4 regions of the Streptomyces sp. NPDC051664 genome follow, and region 1 is predicted to be linked to each of the others. Evidence: riboswitches for the same ligand, from Rfam matches in the RefSeq annotation. Region 1 holds a riboswitch; each other region holds the start of a gene.
What was found. Region 1 has a riboswitch for cyclic di-AMP ahead of ACIA8E_RS15205 (M23 family metallopeptidase). Riboswitches for the same ligand answer to the same signal wherever they lie in the genome.
Positions count from the first base shown of each region.

Region 1 (4,206 bases):
TGCCAGAGGGCGTGCCGTGGTGCGCGGCGGGGCCTGGTGGTTCGTCCGTGCGCTGCCGTTTCTGATGATCGTCGGTGGGCTCGTGTTCGACTACCTCAGCCCACCGCCCTTCACCGCCGTGCCGATGTTCGTGGCCGCTCCGTTGATCGCCGCACCGTTCTTCTCGCTGCCCAGCACCGTCCTTACCGGCGTCGCCGCGATTTTCTCGATCCTCGCACTGAGGTTGTCCAGCGGCACTCTGCTGCACATCGTGCCGTCCATCGAGCTCTCCACCGTGATCACGGTCTCGGCCCTCGCCGTCGTCATCAACCAGGTCGTACGCCGCAGCAACGAGCAGCTGGCTTCGGCGCGGGTCATCGCGGAGACCGCCATGCGGGCCGTGCTGCCGACGCCGTCCGAGCGGATCGGGGGGCTCCATGTCGCCGCGCGGTACGAGGCGGCCCAGGCGGATGAATTCGTCGGTGGCGACCTGTTCGCCGTGGCGGAGAGCTCGTACGGCGTACGGCTCGTGGTCGGGGACGTGCGGGGCAAAGGGCTTGAAGCGGTCGGGACGGTGGCGGTGGTCATCGGCGCGTTCCGGGAGGCCGCCGAGCAGGAGGATTCGCTGGAGGGTGTGGCGCGGAGGCTGGAGCGGGCGCTGGCGCGGGAGGGGGCGAGGCAGGGCGGGATCGATCCGGTCGAAGGCTTCGTCACCGCCGTGCTCGCCGAGATCCCGCCCGGTGCGGCCGAGGTGCGGATCGTCAACCGCGGCCACCCCGAGCCGCTGCTGCTCCACCCCGACGGCTCACTGGACGTGTTGTCGCCGACGGTGCCTGCGCTGCCGCTCGGCATGGACCTGGGGGTGTGGACGGACCGGGCCGACGTGTGGGAGCTGGCCGCCGGGATGACGCTGCTCGCGTACACGGACGGACTCTCCGAGGCGCGCGACGTCCAGGGGGTCTTCTACGATCCCGCGGCCAGGTTGCGCGGGCGGATCTTTCCCGGGCCCGAGGAGCTGCTGTCCGCGCTGGCCGACGACGTACGGCTGCACACCGGCGGCAGGTCCACCGACGACATGGCGCTGCTCGCGGTCGCACGTCCCGCGCAGGGGCAGCCGAAGCGGCGCAGGACTGTGAAGATCGTGGGCCGGGATGCGAGTGAGGAAGGGCTGAGTCGGTGAAGCGGCTTCGCAGGGCGATGCCACCGTGCGTAACCGAAAGGCCTCGCTCCGCATAACATTTGATGCAACGTCAGAAAACGGGTGGTGGTCGAGTGGCGATCAACTCGCCCGTTTCCGCCCGATTGTGTCCCGTAAAGTCCAGGCCAAAGCCGTTAACGATCAGTGGGAACGGCTTGGAATCGGAGCCGTCCGTCTATTAACGTTCGATAACGCAGCGCGGTTGTCCCAGCCGTCGTCAGTGGCGGCACCGTGCGCGAGCGCCGAATTCCGCAAGGGAACCGGGGAACCACCTACATGGGGTGAATCGGACACCTGTGTCTCGTGAGAGGCAGAGGGATCCGTAGGAGACCTTCCTGCTCCGAACCCGTCAGCTAACCCGGTAGGCGAGAAGGAAGGAAAGGAGTGCGCCCCCGTGGCGTCCAACAAGCCTGCCCCCGAAGCCCCCTCCCGGTTCGGCTCCGACTTCACGACCGAGTACGGAACCGAGCAGCGAACCGATTTCGGCGCCGAGTTCACCACTGAGTTCGCGACCGAAGGTTTCGGTGAGACCGACCGGGCGTGGGAGGAATGGAACCCCACCGAGGAGTCCGTCCGCCCCGTACGCGGCAGGCACCGCGTCGTCAAGCAGCGCAACGGGCTCGCCCGCAGCTCCACGGTGCTCGGAGTCGGCGTCATCGCGGCCGTGGGCGCGGGTGGCATGGCCACCGCGCAGAGCAAGCCGCCGGTCTCCATCTCCCTTCCCGACTCCCTCGCGGACAACCTCCCCGACGCCAAGTCCCTTCCCGGCGTAGGCGCCCTGTTCTCCGACGAGTCCGCCACCGACCAGGCGAAGTCCGCGGCTGCCACCGCCCCGCTCACCAGTGCCGGCATCACCACCGCCGAGGCCGAGCAGGGCACCACCGACGCCGGCGAGGCGCTGCGAGCCCGCATCCTCCAGCAGGCCGAGCAGCAGCAGAACGCCGCCGAAGCGGAGATCAAGGCCGCTGAGGAGAAGTCCGCGGCGGAGAAGGCCGCCGCCGAGGCCAAGGCGAAGCAGGACGTCGCAGAGGCCAAGGCCGCCGCCGAGAAGAAGAAGGCGGAGGAAGCGGCAAAGGCGAAGGCCGAGGCCGCACGGCTTGCCAAGCTCGCCGCCTCCTACGCCATCCCCACCTCCTCGTACACGATCACCTCGACCTTCGGTGAAGCCGGTTCGATGTGGTCCTCCGGCTACCACACCGGCCTCGACTTCGCGGCGCCGACCGGCACCCCGATCAAGGCCGTCCACACCGGCACCGTCAAGTCGGCGGGCTGGTCCGGTTCGTACGGCTACCGCACGGTCCTGGAGCTCGAGGACGGTACGGAGCTGTGGTTCTGCCACCAGTCGTCGATCGACGTCAGCGTCGGCCAGAAGGTCACCACCGGTGAAACCATCGGCCGTGTCGGAGCCACCGGCAACGTGACCGGACCCCACCTCCACCTCGAGGTCCACACCCCGGACGGCACCGGCATCGACCCGATGACCTGGCTGCGCGACAAGGGCCTCACCGTCTGAGCCCGCGCCGGTTCTCCGGCCCCTCGAACCCGGCGGTCCTGACGCCCCCCCCGACGTCAGGGCTGCCGGTCCGCTGTCACCCGGTACTTGCGACGCCGGTGCGGATGCCCGTGCGGACCCACTTTCATCCCCCGGTACGGAATAGCCGGGGCGGCGGAGTCCGTTGATCCATTTATGACTTCTCTTCGTAAGCTCGGCTCTTCCGACCTCCAGGTCTTCCCGCTCGCGCTCGGTGGCAACGTCTTCGGCTGGACCGCCGACGAGACGCAGTCGTTCGCCGTACTCGACGCGTACGTCGCGGCGGGCGGCAATTTCCTGGACACCGCTGACGCGTACTCCGCGTGGATCCCCGGCAACGAGGGCGGCGAGTCGGAGACGGTCATCGGCAAGTGGCTCGCCGCACGCTCCAACCGTTCCGACATCGTCGTCGCCACCAAGGTCGGCGCCCACCCCGCGTACAAGGGGCTCTCCGCCGCCACCATCAAGGCCGCGGCCGAGGAGTCGCTGCGCCGGCTGGGCACCGACCACATCGACCTCTACTACACGCACTTCGACGACGAGACCGTCCCGGTCGAGGAGATCATCACCGCCCTCGACCAGCTGGTGAAGGACGGCAAGGTGCGCGAGATCGCCGCCTCCAACATCAGCCCGGAGCGGCTCCAGGCGTCCTTGGACTTCTCCGAGCGCGAGGGGCTCGCCCGTTACGTCGCCCTGCAGCCGCACTACAACCTCGTCTCCCGCGACACGTACGAGGGTGAGCTCCAGGAGACGGCCGCCCGCGCCGGGCTCGCCGCCGTCCCGTACTTCGCCCTGGCCTCGGGCTTCCTCACCGGCAAGTACCGTCCGGGTGCGTCGGTGGAGAGCGCGCGGGCCGAGAAGGCCGGCCAGTACCTGGCGTCGGAGCGCGGCCAGAAGGTCCTGGCCGCACTCGACAAGGTCGCCAAGGAGCGCGGCGCCGAGGTCGCGACCGTCGCCCTGGCCTGGCTCGCCGCCCGTCCGACCGTCGCCGCGCCGATCGCCTCGGCCCGTACGGTCGAGCAGGTGCCCGCCCTGGTGGCGGTGGCCGACCTTCAGCTGACCGAACAGGAGCTGGCGGAGCTCACCGAGGCATCGGCCTGAGCCCTCACCAGGAGCGCGGCGGCGGGACGCTGCCGTACGGCGGCCGGGCATACGGCTGCTGGGCGTGGGGTGGCAGATACGGGTTCGGGCGGTAGCCGCCGTACTGCGGGTGCGGGGCCGGCCCCACAGGTATGTACCGGGGGCGCAGGCGGCCCGTTGCCTGCGCCGCGTACGTCAGCGCGGGTCCGGCCACCTCCCTGCGCTGCCAGAGATGGTGCAACAGCTCCAGCTCGCGTGCCACGAAGTCCGGGTCCGCGGCCCCGCGGCGGGCCCGGCGGCGCAGGAACGCCAGTGACGTCGCGAACGACTCGTACTCGGCGACCGCACGGGCGGCAGCCCCGCCGCGCGCCTTGGCCTGCGCCTTGGCATGCCTTCGGACCTGCGCTGCGACCCGGCT
Region 1 covers NZ_JBITCU010000006.1:365,974-370,179, forward strand. The annotation lists gene ACIA8E_RS15200 (PP2C family protein-serine/threonine phosphatase) at 1-1,159, shown strand, start outside; cyclic di-AMP (ydaO/yuaA leader) riboswitch at 1,408-1,560, shown strand; gene ACIA8E_RS15205 (M23 family metallopeptidase) at 1,572-2,690, shown strand; gene ACIA8E_RS15210 (aldo/keto reductase) at 2,865-3,809, shown strand; gene ACIA8E_RS15215 (PrsW family intramembrane metalloprotease) at 3,814-4,206, opposite strand, start outside.

Region 2 (4,206 bases), on a different contig from region 1:
CTGGCGTGGAAGTGCGCGGGCCTGGACGCGGCCGGTCTGCGGACGACGGCCGCCGCCTCGAAGATCAGCCTGGGCGGGCTGCTCAAGCACCTGGCCCTCGTGGAGGACGACGTCTTGTCCCAGAAGCTGCTCGGGCGGGAGCCGGCTCCCCCGTGGGACACGGTGGACTGGGACGCCGATCCCGACTGGGAGTGGTCCTCGGCCGCCGGGGACACCCCCGAGCAGCTCATGGCGCTCTGGCAGGACACTGCGGTCCGCTCCCGCGCCAACGTCCGGCAGGCGCTGGCCGAGCATGGCGTCGGACACCTCGCGGCGTTCACCAACTCCCGCGGGCAGTCACCCAGTCTCCGGCGTCTGCTGATCGACCTCATCGAGGAGTACGCACGCCATGTCGGACACGCCGACCTCATCCGCGAATCCATCGACGGGCTCGTCGGAGAGGACCCGCCACGATGAAACCGACACTCTCGGACAGGCCGGTTCCGGTAGCGGCGGGGTGGTGATGATGTCAGGCATGGCCCAGCCGATCTCGGATGACCAGCTCGCTATCGTCCCCGCCGACGAAGCATCGTGGGACGACCTGCAGACGATCTTCGGCACCACGGACTATCCGTCCATGTGCCAGTGCCAGCGCTTCAAGATCAGGGGCTCCCAGTGGGGTTCGGTCCCCCTGGCCGAACGTGCCGAGCGCCTGCGTGAGCAGACCGGTTGCGGAAATGCCGGTGCTCCTTCGACAAGCGGTCTCGTCGCCTATCTGGACGACGAGCCGGTCGGATGGTGCGCGATCGAGCCCCGGACGTCCTACCCCCGCCTGCTCCGCGCCCGCGTCCCCTGGACCGGACGGCAGGAGGACAGGACCGACGACAGCGTCTGGGCCGTGACCTGTTTCGTCACCCGCAAGGGCTTCCGTCTGCGCGGCATCACGTACGCACTCGCGCGCGCCACGATCGGCTTCGCGCGCGACCGCGGGGCCCGCGCGATCGAGGGCTACCCGATGATCACGCGGCCAGGGGTGGAAATCACCTGGGGCGAACTCCACGTCGGCAGCCGTGACGTTTTCGCCGACGCAGGGTTCGTCGAGGTGAGCAGGCCCACACTCAGGCGGGCCGTCATGCGGATCGACTTCTGATGGTCGCCCGCGCGCCGCTGATCGCGGCGGTCGCGTGTGCATCCATCGGGCAGAGACAGGAACGGGTGGCGAGGCCCCCTCGGACCTCGCCACCCGTCACTCCTGAACCGGCATCAACGCAACCGGGCGTCAGTACGCCCCGAACACGTTGTCGATCGAACCGTACTTGGCGGCGGCATAGTTGCACGCGGCCGTGATGTTGGCGACCGGGTCGTAGGGGTCCATCGACGTGCCGGGCACGTGGTAGGCCTTGAACGTGGGGTCGATGACCTGCAGGAGCCCCTTGGACGGCGTGCCCTTGGCGGCGTTCGAGTCCCAGTTGTTGATGGCCTTGGGATTGCCCGAGGACTCGCGCATGATGTTGCGGTGGATGCCGTCGTAGCTGCCGGGGATGCCGTGCTGCGCCATGACGGCCAGCGACTCCTTGATCCAGCCGTCGAGGTCGTTCGTGTACGTCGCGGGCTTCACGGCGGCGGGAGTGGCACTGCTCGCGGCCGGCTTGGACTCGACAGCCGCGGTCTCGGCCTTGGCACCGAGGGTCAGCTTCATGCCCGGGCTGATCAGAGCGGGGTTGGCTCCGATGACCTCGCGATTGTCCTGGTACAGCTGCTGCCAGCCGCCAGTCACGGAATGCCCAGTGGCGATCTTGTAAAGGGTGTCACCGGCTATCACGGAATAGACGGAGGGCGTAGCCTTCGCGGCGGAAATTCCCTTGGCAGGGGCCGCAGCAGGCGCCACAGTCTTTGCGACGGTGGCGACGGACTGCGCCGGCGCTGCCGAGGCAGCGGTCGCACCGATCACAGGAAGTGCGAGAGCGGCTCCGCCCGCGCCCACGGCGATGAAGCCGCGAGTCAGCGAACCGGACTTACGACGACGGTGGTTACCCGTTGCGGGCATGATGCGTTCCTCTCCGGCGCCTACGAGGTGAGCTGTCGGGTTCAGGCTGGAGTTGCCTGGCCGTATGGGAATACGGCTTCACCCCTAGCCGTTCCGGATACCGGATCGGCTGCTTACCTGGGTCCCCCGCTCCTGCCGTACGTGAGTGGTCGGATTCCCGGACGGCGGCAGGATTCGGCGTTCCATCCGGATTGACGGTGACCGTAAGCGAGAAACTCCGACCTGAACAAGCCCCCACTTTTCGATCACAATTCATTTACAAGATCGAGTCGGGGAATTATCGGCAATCCATGCCCGCCCGCGAAGCCAAATTCCTTCGCGCAGAAGGGAACCGAGCGGTACGCCGTCGCGTCCGCGGTCCCGGAAAGTGACTCTCGCCACTTAGTCCGAAAAGGGCGATTTGCCCGACAGGCAGGACCTCGGCCTGTGCGAGTCATGCATTCGCCAGCAAAGAGAGCAATTTATCTCTATTGCCAAAATTGGGACATTCGAGACATTGGCGGGCGGCCGAGCGATGCCTTCGCCTCGTCGGGGCGGACGTCCCCCCGCGGGAGGCGACAGCGCGTCACGCATCTCCACCGGCTGCGGCGCACAGGCGGCCGCACTCCGGCCAGGTCGCGCAGGCTCACACGAACGACGGTCCCGATGGGCGCAGGAGGTGCCGCACGCCTTCGGCATGGCCGTCACGGTGCGCAAACGCCCTGCCCGCCCACCGGGGCCGTCCGGAAGCGCAAGCGGCGTGCCGGCGATGGAGGGCCGGGGGCTGATCTCCGTGTCGCTCTCGCCGCGAAGCATCGCCCGGCCCACCGGCTTGCTGCATACCGGGCGTCCGGACGAGGCGCATCGTGATCGCCATCGCTAAGGGATGTCGAGGGGCTCCGGCCGGATGAACCCGACGTAGCCTTCGAAGGCTGCTGAATCGATCTTCTTCAGCTTCTCAACAAAGCGGGCGAGCTTCGCAAGATCCCTCTCTTCATCCTCTTCGGACGAGTACCCCTTGGGCCCGTCCGCTTCGCGGAGGAATCAGGAATCGGTCACACGGCAGGCCGCAGCAATGCAGCGAGACCTCTGCTCGGCGTTGCGGGACAGCTCTTGATGACAGTCGACGCCTCGGCTGCTCATGCGAACCATCCTGATCCTGCGCGTCGAAACCAGCGGTGTGCGCACGCCCGCCCCGGAAGCAATACGGTAACCCCCCACTTGCCGCCCTGCGTTGATACAGAGATCGCTGGAAGAAGGGGAAGTGCCACGGAGTCGAGAGACGCACATTCCACCACTCGACTCCTTCCACCCATAATCCTGTCCAACTCGATCGATTCATCACAGGAGACGCCGTGTTGAATCACGCCCCGTAAGTCGGAATGAGCTCGCTACCCCTTGACGCCTGCTGTGTTCCCACATTGCGCGGCCCTCGTAATCGATTCGGCCCGGCATAAATTCCGTCGCGCATCAGGTACGTTGCGACGGAGCGGGGGCAGGGTGCATTCCGGGACGGTCGAATCAGTCAATGCCCCCTGAATCCTCATCAGATTCCCTCCAGATCCACCCTGTTCACTGCATGAACGGGCAGCTGTACCGGTTGCGGACAGGAGTAGGGCTCCGGTCCAGCTGCCTCCCCTTTGCACCCCGACCCGGTTGCCCCCGGATCCGAACGACGTAGGCCTTCCGCCTAGGATCCGGATGCCTGATCATCTCTTTCCATGCGCATGCCAACGATTCACCGAAGATTCCGCCATCGGGCGTTGCTCTGGGCCGTCGCCGCGAGCCTGGCACTCACCGCCACCTCAGGAGCCCCGGCCGGGGCCGACGCCCCGGCGCCCGGCCTGTCGCAGACCCTTGACCAGATTCTCAGCGACACACGGCTGAACGGCGCCCAGGCCGGAGTCGTCGTCAGGGACGCCGAAACCGGGCAGACGCTCTATCAACGCAACGGCGACGGCCGCCTGGTGCCCGCATCCAGTACCAAGCTTCTGACGTCGACCGCGGCCATGGCGCTGCTCGGCCCCGACTACCGGTTCAGCACCGATGTACTCGCGGACGGCTCCCGCCACGGGTCCGTGGTCCGGGGCGACCTGTATCTTCGCGGCACCGGCGACCCCACGATGCTGGCCGAGGACTACGACCGGCTGGCCGCCACGGTCGCCGCATCCGGGATCCGCCGGATCACCGGCCGACTGGTC
Region 2 covers NZ_JBITCU010000014.1:103,129-107,334, forward strand. The annotation lists gene ACIA8E_RS25160 (DinB family protein) at 1-456, shown strand, start outside; gene ACIA8E_RS25165 (GNAT family N-acetyltransferase) at 515-1,129, shown strand; gene ACIA8E_RS25170 (transglycosylase SLT domain-containing protein) at 1,259-2,026, opposite strand; cyclic di-AMP (ydaO/yuaA leader) riboswitch at 2,031-2,216, opposite strand; gene dacB (D-alanyl-D-alanine carboxypeptidase/D-alanyl-D-alanine-endopeptidase) at 3,727-4,206, shown strand, end outside.
Region 2: another riboswitch for cyclic di-AMP. It lies ahead of ACIA8E_RS25170 (transglycosylase SLT domain-containing protein); the one in region 1 lies ahead of ACIA8E_RS15205 (M23 family metallopeptidase).

Region 3 (4,206 bases), on a different contig from region 1:
CGCAGCAGCTGGTTGTACTTGGCGACGCGGTCCGAGCGGGCCGGGGCGCCGGTCTTGATCTGACCGCAGTTCACCGCGACGGCGAGGTCGGCGATGGTGACGTCCTCGGTCTCACCGGAGCGGTGGGACATCATGCACTTGAAGCCGTTGCGCTGGGCCAGCTCGACGGCATCCAGGGTCTCGGTCAGCGAACCGATCTGGTTGACCTTGACGAGCAGGGCGTTGGCGGAGCCCTCCTCGATGCCACGGGCCAGACGCTCCGGGTTGGTGACGAACAGGTCGTCGCCGACGATCTGCACCTTGGCGCCGAGCTTCTGGGTGATGACGTTCCAGCCGGCCCAGTCGTCCTCGTACAGCGGGTCCTCGATGGAGACCAGCGGGTACGCGGAGACGAGCTCCTCGTAGTACTCGGTCATCTCGGCGGCCGAGCGGGACTTGCCCTCGAACTCGTACTTGCCGTCCTTGTAGAACTCCGAGGCGGCGACGTCGAGCGCGAGCGCGATGTCCTTGCCCGGGGCGTAACCGGCCTCCTTGATGGCCTCGAGGATGAGGTCCAGGGCGGCGCGGTTCGACTCCAGGTTCGGCGCGAAGCCGCCCTCGTCGCCGAGACCGGTCGACAGGCCCTTCGTCTTCAGGACCTTCTTCAGCGTGTGGTAGACCTCGGCGCCCCAGCGCAGGGCCTCGGAGAAGGACTCCGCGCCGATCGGGGCGATCATGAACTCCTGGATGTCCACGTTGGAGTCGGCGTGCGACCCACCGTTGAGGATGTTCATCATCGGGACGGGCAGCAGGTGCGCGTTCGGGCCACCGAGGTAGCGGAACAGCGGCAGGTCCGAGGCCTCGGAGGCGGCGTGCGCGACGGCCAGCGAGACGCCGAGGATGGCGTTGGCGCCGAGCGAGCCCTTGTTCTCGGTGGCGTCCAGGTCGAACATCGCCTGGTCGATCAGCCGCTGCTCGGTCGCGTCGTAGCCGACGAGCTCCGGGCCGATCTGCTCGATCACGGCGAGGACGGCCTTCTCGACGCCCTTGCCGTGGTAACGGTTGGGGTCACCGTCGCGAAGCTCAATGGCCTCGAACGCACCGGTGGAGGCGCCGGACGGAACGGCAGCACGGCCGGTGCTGCCGTCGTCGAGGCCAACCTCGACCTCGACCGTGGGGTTTCCGCGGGAGTCGAGGATTTCCCGGGCTACGACGACGTCGATGGACGGCACGAGGCATCTCCTTCTGGGATATGACGCTGGTTGTGCAGGGTCGCTTTGGCCTTGCGCCAAGAGCCTAACCGCCTTGGCCCACTGCGTTCGGCGACCGCCCGTCTCCTGGGACGAAAAAGGACCCAAGGGCACCCGTAGACGGGCAAAATTCAGAAATCTACTGATCAGTAACCACAACAGTCGAACGGTGAGCGCAGAAACCCCGACCCGGCGCGTACGGGGGAATCCGCGCCGGGTCGAGGTGCTCAGGGAGGAGAGAGCTTTTCTGCTGAGGCTCGTACTACTTCGTCAGGTGGAGCTGCTGACCCGGGAAGATCAGGTCGGCGTCCTTGACGATGTTCTTGTTCAGCTTGAACAGCTGGTGCCAGCCGCCCTTCACCTTGTGCGCCTCGGCGATCTTGCTGAGCGAGTCACCGGCCTTCACCTTGTACTCGCCGTCACCCTTCGCGACCTTCTGTCCGGTCGGCGTGGTGACGGTCTTCGCGGCCTCGGGGGCGGTGCCGCGGTCCGAGCGGGAGGCGGTGGGGGCCTCGGTGTGCTCGGCCGGCTTCGGTGCGGCCGGCTTCGCGGCGGCGGAGCCGGTGTCGACGCCCGGGTCGACACCGTCGTTGGTCAGGTTGCCGGCGCCGGCGCAGCCCCAGGCACCCGGACCCTGCATGTCGAGGAGCTTCTCGGCGATGGCGATCTGCTGGGCCTTGGTGGCCAGGTCGGCCCGCGGGGCGTACTGCGTGCCGCCGGCGGCAGCCCAGCTGGACTGCGAGAACTGCAGGCCGCCGTAGTAGCCGTTGCCGGTGTTGATGGACCAGTTACCACCGGACTCGCACTGGGCGACGGCGTCCCACGTGGCGACGGAGGCGGCGGAGGCGCCCGTGGCACCCATCAGGGGAACGGCGATGGCGGCACCGGCGACACCGGCGAGCGTGGCCACACGGACGGCCTTGGACGGGCGACGGTGCTTGCCCTTGCTGTTCAGCAGCATGCAACTTCTCCTCACCGACGCCTACGAGGTGAGCTGTCGGGTTCGGGCCAAGTGAGTTGCCCGGTCGCATGTCCTAGCGTGCGACTTCACCCCAAGCCGGTCCTGACGGTCTTTCGACCATCGGGCCCGGCGCTTACCTGGGTCCCCCGCTCCTGCCTACGGCGCTTTACGCGTCTGTTCCCTTCGACCGACGGCAGGATTCGGCGTGACGGTCGACGGGGCCCGCGGTGCGAGCGGTTCCGACCGTAAACGCACGCAACCCCCACATTCAAAGACGGACATAACTGACAATCATCCCCTACCCACGTCCGGCCGTTCATCGTTTTCGCAGGTGGGGGGCAATGCGGACAGGCCTGGCAGACGAGACACGCCGATTAACGCAAAGAGACCCATGTCTCACTTACGCATAAGTGGACATAGGCCTCTGAACTACCCCGATTTCTGGGGTGATTTAAGCCGTTGATCAGACCGGTCTCACTCCGCCTTCACACCGAGATCGAGGCTCTGGCCAGGAAGAATGAGATCCGGGTCGTCGCCGACAGCACTCTTGTTGGCCTCGTAGAGCGCCGGCCATCCGCCATGAACCTTCTGTGCATCAGCAATCGCCCAGAGGTTGTCGCCCGGCCGAACGGTGTATGTGCCGTCGGCGGCCGAGTCGCGCGTGTCGCGCCCGTCGCTGTTACCGCGGGAAGCATGGCGGCCCGAGTCTCGGTCACCGCCCGGTCCCATGCCCTGGCTCACCTCGGGGGCCGGCGCGCCACGATGCTTACCGCCCGTCTCGCTGCCGGAAGAACCGGGCGAGCGGGACGAGTCGGTTGAACCCGACGTATCCGGCACATCGGCCGACGGCTCGCTCGATGCCTGGCCCGACGTCCGACCCGACGTCTCGCCGGACGACTTCTCCGACGACTTGGCGGACGACGACTTCGATCCGCCCGTGGCGCTCGCCTCGTCCGACGCCTCGTCGGACGGGTCCGCACTCTCCGTCGGGTCGGCCGACAGCAGGCTTCCCGGGTCGACACCCGGCAGCGTCCCGTCCACCGTGAGCCCGGAGATCACCGCGCAGCTGGGCCACGCCCGTGGCCCCTGGTCGTCGAGGACCTTCTCGGCGACCGCTATCTGCTGCGAGCGGCTGGCGAGGTCGGCACGCGAGGCGTACGCCTCGCCGCCGTACGACTTCCAGGTGTCCTGCGAGAACTGGAGACCGCCGTAGAAGCCGTTGCCGAGGTCGGCACTCCACATGCCGCCGCTCTCGCACTCGGCGACCCGGTCCCAGGTCGTGGCGTCGGCCGCGTGCGCACCGGCCGCGCCGAGCAGCGGGATGGCGATGGCAGAGCCGGTGACGCCTGCGGCGACGACGATGGCGGGTGCCTGACGAGGGCGACGGTGTCTGCCGTTCGCGGAGCCCATGGGGTTGCCTTCCGTGTGACTGACAAGTGACTGGTGAGTCGAACGGTGAACGTAGCGGCAGTCGAACGCTTGTCACAAGTCGATGCAGTACAGATCACGTGAAAGTCACGGAGTTGACAGAGCGTCACCTTCACCGGAGCAATGTCCGGGATGGAACTCCACGGGAAGAGTGCGCAGTCCGCGCATGATGAGCCCCCCGCGCCACCGCAAATCGGTAGGTTCCACCGCAAGGCGCAGGTCCGGGAGGCGCCTCAGGAGCGTGGCCAGCGCGGCCTGTCCCTCCAGCCGGGCGAGCGGCGCCCCCAGGCAGTAGTGGATGCCGTGACCGTAGCCGAGGTGCTGATTGTCACGCCGGGAGAGGTCGAGCGTGTCGGGGTCGGCGAACCGTTCCGGATCCCGGTCCGCGGCGGCGAGCACCACCAGTACGGGGTCGCCCGCCGCGATCCGCTGCCCGCCGAGCACCAGCGGTTCGGTGGCGAACCGCCAGGTCGCCAGCTCCACCGGGCCGTCGTACCGCAGCAGTTCCTCGATGCCGGTCTCCAGCAGCCCCGTCTCCCCCGCGTCGAGCGAACGCTGCAGCCGCTCCCGCTGCTCGGGGTTGCGCAG
Region 3 covers NZ_JBITCU010000009.1:250,124-254,329, reverse strand. The annotation lists gene eno (phosphopyruvate hydratase) at 1-1,211, opposite strand, end outside; gene ACIA8E_RS19560 (transglycosylase family protein) at 1,492-2,190, opposite strand; cyclic di-AMP (ydaO/yuaA leader) riboswitch at 2,194-2,364, opposite strand; gene ACIA8E_RS19555 (transglycosylase family protein) at 2,665-3,600, opposite strand; gene ACIA8E_RS19550 (cytochrome P450) at 3,706-4,206, opposite strand, start outside.
Region 3: another riboswitch for cyclic di-AMP. It lies ahead of ACIA8E_RS19560 (transglycosylase family protein); the one in region 1 lies ahead of ACIA8E_RS15205 (M23 family metallopeptidase).

Region 4 (4,206 bases), on a different contig from region 1:
GCGGGGGTGAGCTGCGGATCGGCGTGTGCGGCGCCCGGCAGGGCGGCAGCGGTTGCGGCCCCGGCGAACGCGAGGGTGGCTGCGGTGCGGGCAGCAGAGCCGGTACACGGGCGCTGCTTGGGTTTCCGATGCGCTGCCACGGGGGCGGGGCTCCTTGCTGTCGACTGCCCGTCGGGGCCTACCGGCGGGCCCGCGGAGGTCCGGCGGCGACGCCGGCAGGGGGAGCCGCGCGCCGCCGGACTCTTCGGCGGGGTGACCGGGCCGCCGCCCGGGTGCGGAGCGCCGGTGAAGCCGGTCACCTGGATAGGGACGCTAAACCCGGGGCACGAGGAAGAGTCGTAATGACGGCTATTGCCCGAATTTGGCGCGGCGATGTCATCAAGTGATCGGAGAAAACGCACCAAAGTCAGGCAATTGGTGCAGATATAAGTGAAACACCAAGGAGCCCCCACCTCGCCGGAGAGCGGTGCTATGGCCCCGGCTAGGCTGCGGCCCCATGGACGTACTCATCAATGTCTTCGTCGCGCTGCACATCATCGGTATCGCCGCACTCCTGGGCGGCTTCCTGACCCAGATGAAGGCGATGGGGGCGGGCACGGCCCGCTTCGTCCCGGCGATGCTGCACGGTGCGCTGACCATGCTGGTCACCGGTATCGCACTGGTCGGGCTCAACCAGGCGGACGACCAGCCGGTCAACAACATCAAGATCGGTGTGAAGCTGGCGGTCCTGGTCGTGATCCTCGCGCTGGTGTACGTCAAGCGGGACGAGGAGAAGGTCGAGAAGGGCGCCTTCGCGGCGGTCGGCGGGCTGACGGTCGCCAACATCTTCATCGCGACACTCTGGACCTGAGCCGACCGCTGCCGCCCGGGCCGGTCCCTGTCCTTCATGGCGCGAGCCCCCGCCGGATCCTTCCGGCGGGGGCTCGTTGCTGTCCGGGGCCGCGGCTACGCGGGCCGCACGCTGCCGTAGATCGGCATGTAGTAGATCGACTCCTCGCGGACGTTCGCGCCCGGCTTCGGAGCGTGGATCATCATGCCGTCGCCCTTGTAGATGCCGACGTGGCTGATGTCGTCGTAGAAGAAGACGAGGTCGCCCGGCTGCAGATCCGCCGTCGCGATCCGTGTGCCGATCTCCACCTGGTCCCAGGTGGTACGGGGGATGTCGACGCCTGCCGCCTTCCAGGCGGCCTGGGTCAGCCCCGAGCAGTCGTAAGACGACGGACCCGTCGCGCCCCAGACGTACGGCTTGCCCAACTGGGCGCGGGCGAAGGTGAGGACCTTGTCGGCCTTCGTGGTGGCGCTGCTGTCCGATCCGGTCGCCGTTCCCGTATCGCCGCCCGTTCCGGCCTGCTTCGCGGCCTCCTCGGCCTTGCGGTCCGCCTCGGCCTTGGCGGCTGCCTGCTGACGGGCCAGCTCCTCGGCCTTGCGCTTGGCCTCCGCTTCCTTCTTGCGCTCCAGCGCCGCGAGCCGCGCCTTCTCCTCGGCCGTCAGCTTCGACAGCATCGCGCGGGCCTCGCCCAGCTTCTTCTGGACGTTCTCCTTGCTGGTCCGCAGCGTGGCCTGCGACTCGGTGAGCGTCTCCAGGCTCTTCGTCGCCTCGGCGCGCTTCTTCGACGCCGCGGCCTGCTGCGTACGGAAGTCCGTGACCGCCTTCTGCTGCCGGCCCGCCATCCGTGCCATCAGCTGGTTCTGGTCGAAGTACGACTGCGGGTCGTCGGCCAGGAAGAAGGTGGCGCTCGGTGCGATGGAGCCGGTGCGGTACTGCGCCGCCGCGTAGTTTCCGAGCGTCCTGCGCGCATCGTTCAGCTTGTCGGCACGCTTTGCGACTTCGTCCAGCAGCGCGTCGACCTTGCCCCGCTGTGCGGCGGAGGCCTCCTTCGCCTGGTTGTACTGCTGGGTCGCGGTGCCCGCCTGCCGGTAGAGGTCGTCGACCTTCTTCTGTACGTCCTCGATGCTGGGCTTCGGCGAGGCCGGGGCGGCCGTGGCGCTCTGCGTGGAGAGCAGGGTCACACCCGCCAGGGCGGCCGTCGTGAGCCCGACGGCGGGCGTGGTGGAGCGCACCCGGGTGCGCGGTTTGCGATGCGACGCCAAGGCCGGCATCTCCTTCCGTGGACCGCCTACCGGGTTAGCTGTCGGGTTCGGGCGGAACGGAAGGCTGCCCTACGGTCCGGATGTGTAGATATGGACCGATTCACCCCGGTGATGCGTGTGGGTCCCCGGCTCCGAACTTCCGCGAGGGCAGCCCGGATTCGGCGCGGGAGCCCGCTCGGCGTGGTTCGCCTCAGGGGGTACGGGCCGCCCGACCGAGCACGCTAGCCAACCCGTGGTGCTGCTGTGAAGGTTGATGTTCGATATGCCCGATACATTTTCGTGACCTTGGCGACGGGGATGGGGATGCGGGCCGGGCGACCCCTCCTCCCTTACGCGGTGTGGCTGTGCGCTCTCCGTATGTGCCCGTGCGCCGGGTGCGGTTCGCCATGCGGCCGCACGGTGTCGGTGCGGCGGCCTAGACTCGTCAAGCGATGAGCAGCCTCTTTGACGACAGCTTCCTGGCCGGCCTCCAGCACTCGGAGGAAGAGCCCCCGCCGCCCCCCGAGGACTCCGCACCCGAAGCGGTGCCGGAGAACCTCTTCGCGGGCGTGTTCGACGTGCCCCCGCCGCCCAGGGACGCGTACTACCGGGACGGCGCCCACCGCCCCGTCATCGACGCTGCCGCCCTGCTCGACGGGTTGAACACCGAGCAGCGCGCCGCCGTCGTGCACGCTGGGTCGCCGCTGCTCATCGTCGCCGGGGCCGGCTCCGGCAAGACCCGGGTGCTCACCCACCGCATCGCCCATCTGCTGGCCGAGCGCGGGGTGCACCCCGGCCAGATCCTGGCGATCACCTTCACCAACAAGGCCGCGGGCGAGATGAAGGAGCGCGTCGAGCAGCTCGTCGGACCGCGCGCCAACGCCATGTGGGTCATGACGTTCCACAGCGCCTGCGTACGGATCCTGCGCCGCGAGTCGAAGAAGCTCGGCTTCACCTCGTCGTTCTCGATCTACGACGCCGCCGACTCCAAGCGGCTGATGGCCCTGGTCTGCCGCGATCTGGACCTCGATCCGAAGCGCTTCCCGCCGAAGTCGTTCACGGCGAAGGTCTCGAACCTGAAGAACGAGCTGATCGACGAGGAGACCTTCGCCGGGCAGGCCGCGGACGGCTTCGAGAAGACGCTCGCCCAGGCCTACGCGATGTACCAGTCCCGGCTGCGCGAGGCCAACGCACTGGACTTCGACGACATCATCATGACGACGGTCCACCTGCTCCAGGCGTTCCCCGATGTCGCCGAGCACTACCGCCGCCGCTTCCGGCACGTCCTCGTCGACGAGTACCAGGACACCAACCACGCGCAGTACACGCTCGTACGCGAACTGGTGGGCCCGGCCGGACCGGCCGACGCCCCCGCCGAGCTGTGCGTCGTGGGTGACGCGGACCAGTCGATCTACGCCTTCCGCGGTGCGACCATCCGCAACATCCTCCAGTTCGAGGAGGACTACCCGAACGCGACAACGATCCTGCTGGAGCAGAACTACCGCTCCACGCAGACGATCCTCTCCGCGGCCAACGCGGTCATCGAACGCAACGAGAGCCGCCGCCCCAAGAACCTCTGGACGAACGCGGGCGAGGGCGCCCGGATCACCGGCTATGTCGCCGACACCGAGCACGACGAGGCGCAGTTCGTCGCCGACGAGATCGACCGGCTGACCGACGCGGGCGACGCCAAGGCGGGCGATGTCGCCATCTTCTACCGGACGAACGCACAGTCCCGTGTCTTCGAAGAGATCTTCATCCGCGTCGGCCTGCCCTACAAGGTCGTCGGCGGCGTGCGCTTCTACGAGCGCAAGGAGGTCCGGGACATCCTGGCCTACCTCCGGGTCCTCGCCAACCCCGAGGACACCGTCCCGCTGCGCCGCATTCTGAACGTGCCGAAGCGCGGCATCGGCGACCGCGCCGAGGCGATGATCGACGCCCTGTCGCTGCGCGAGAAGATCACGTTCCCGCAGGCGCTGCGCCGCGTCGACGAGGCGTACGGCATGGCGGCCCGCTCGGCCAACGCCGTCAAGCGGTTCAACACGCTGATGGAGGAGCTGCGCACGATCGTCGAGTCGGGCGCGGGCCCCGCCGTGGTGCTGGAGGCGGTCCTGGAGCGGACCGGCTATCTCGCGG
Region 4 covers NZ_JBITCU010000007.1:232,701-236,906, forward strand. The annotation lists gene ACIA8E_RS16445 (NlpC/P60 family protein) at 1-140, opposite strand, end outside; gene ACIA8E_RS16450 (hypothetical protein) at 497-850, shown strand; gene ACIA8E_RS16455 (NlpC/P60 family protein) at 946-2,100, opposite strand; cyclic di-AMP (ydaO/yuaA leader) riboswitch at 2,099-2,265, opposite strand; gene pcrA (DNA helicase PcrA) at 2,523-4,206, shown strand, end outside.
Region 4: another riboswitch for cyclic di-AMP. It lies ahead of ACIA8E_RS16455 (NlpC/P60 family protein); the one in region 1 lies ahead of ACIA8E_RS15205 (M23 family metallopeptidase).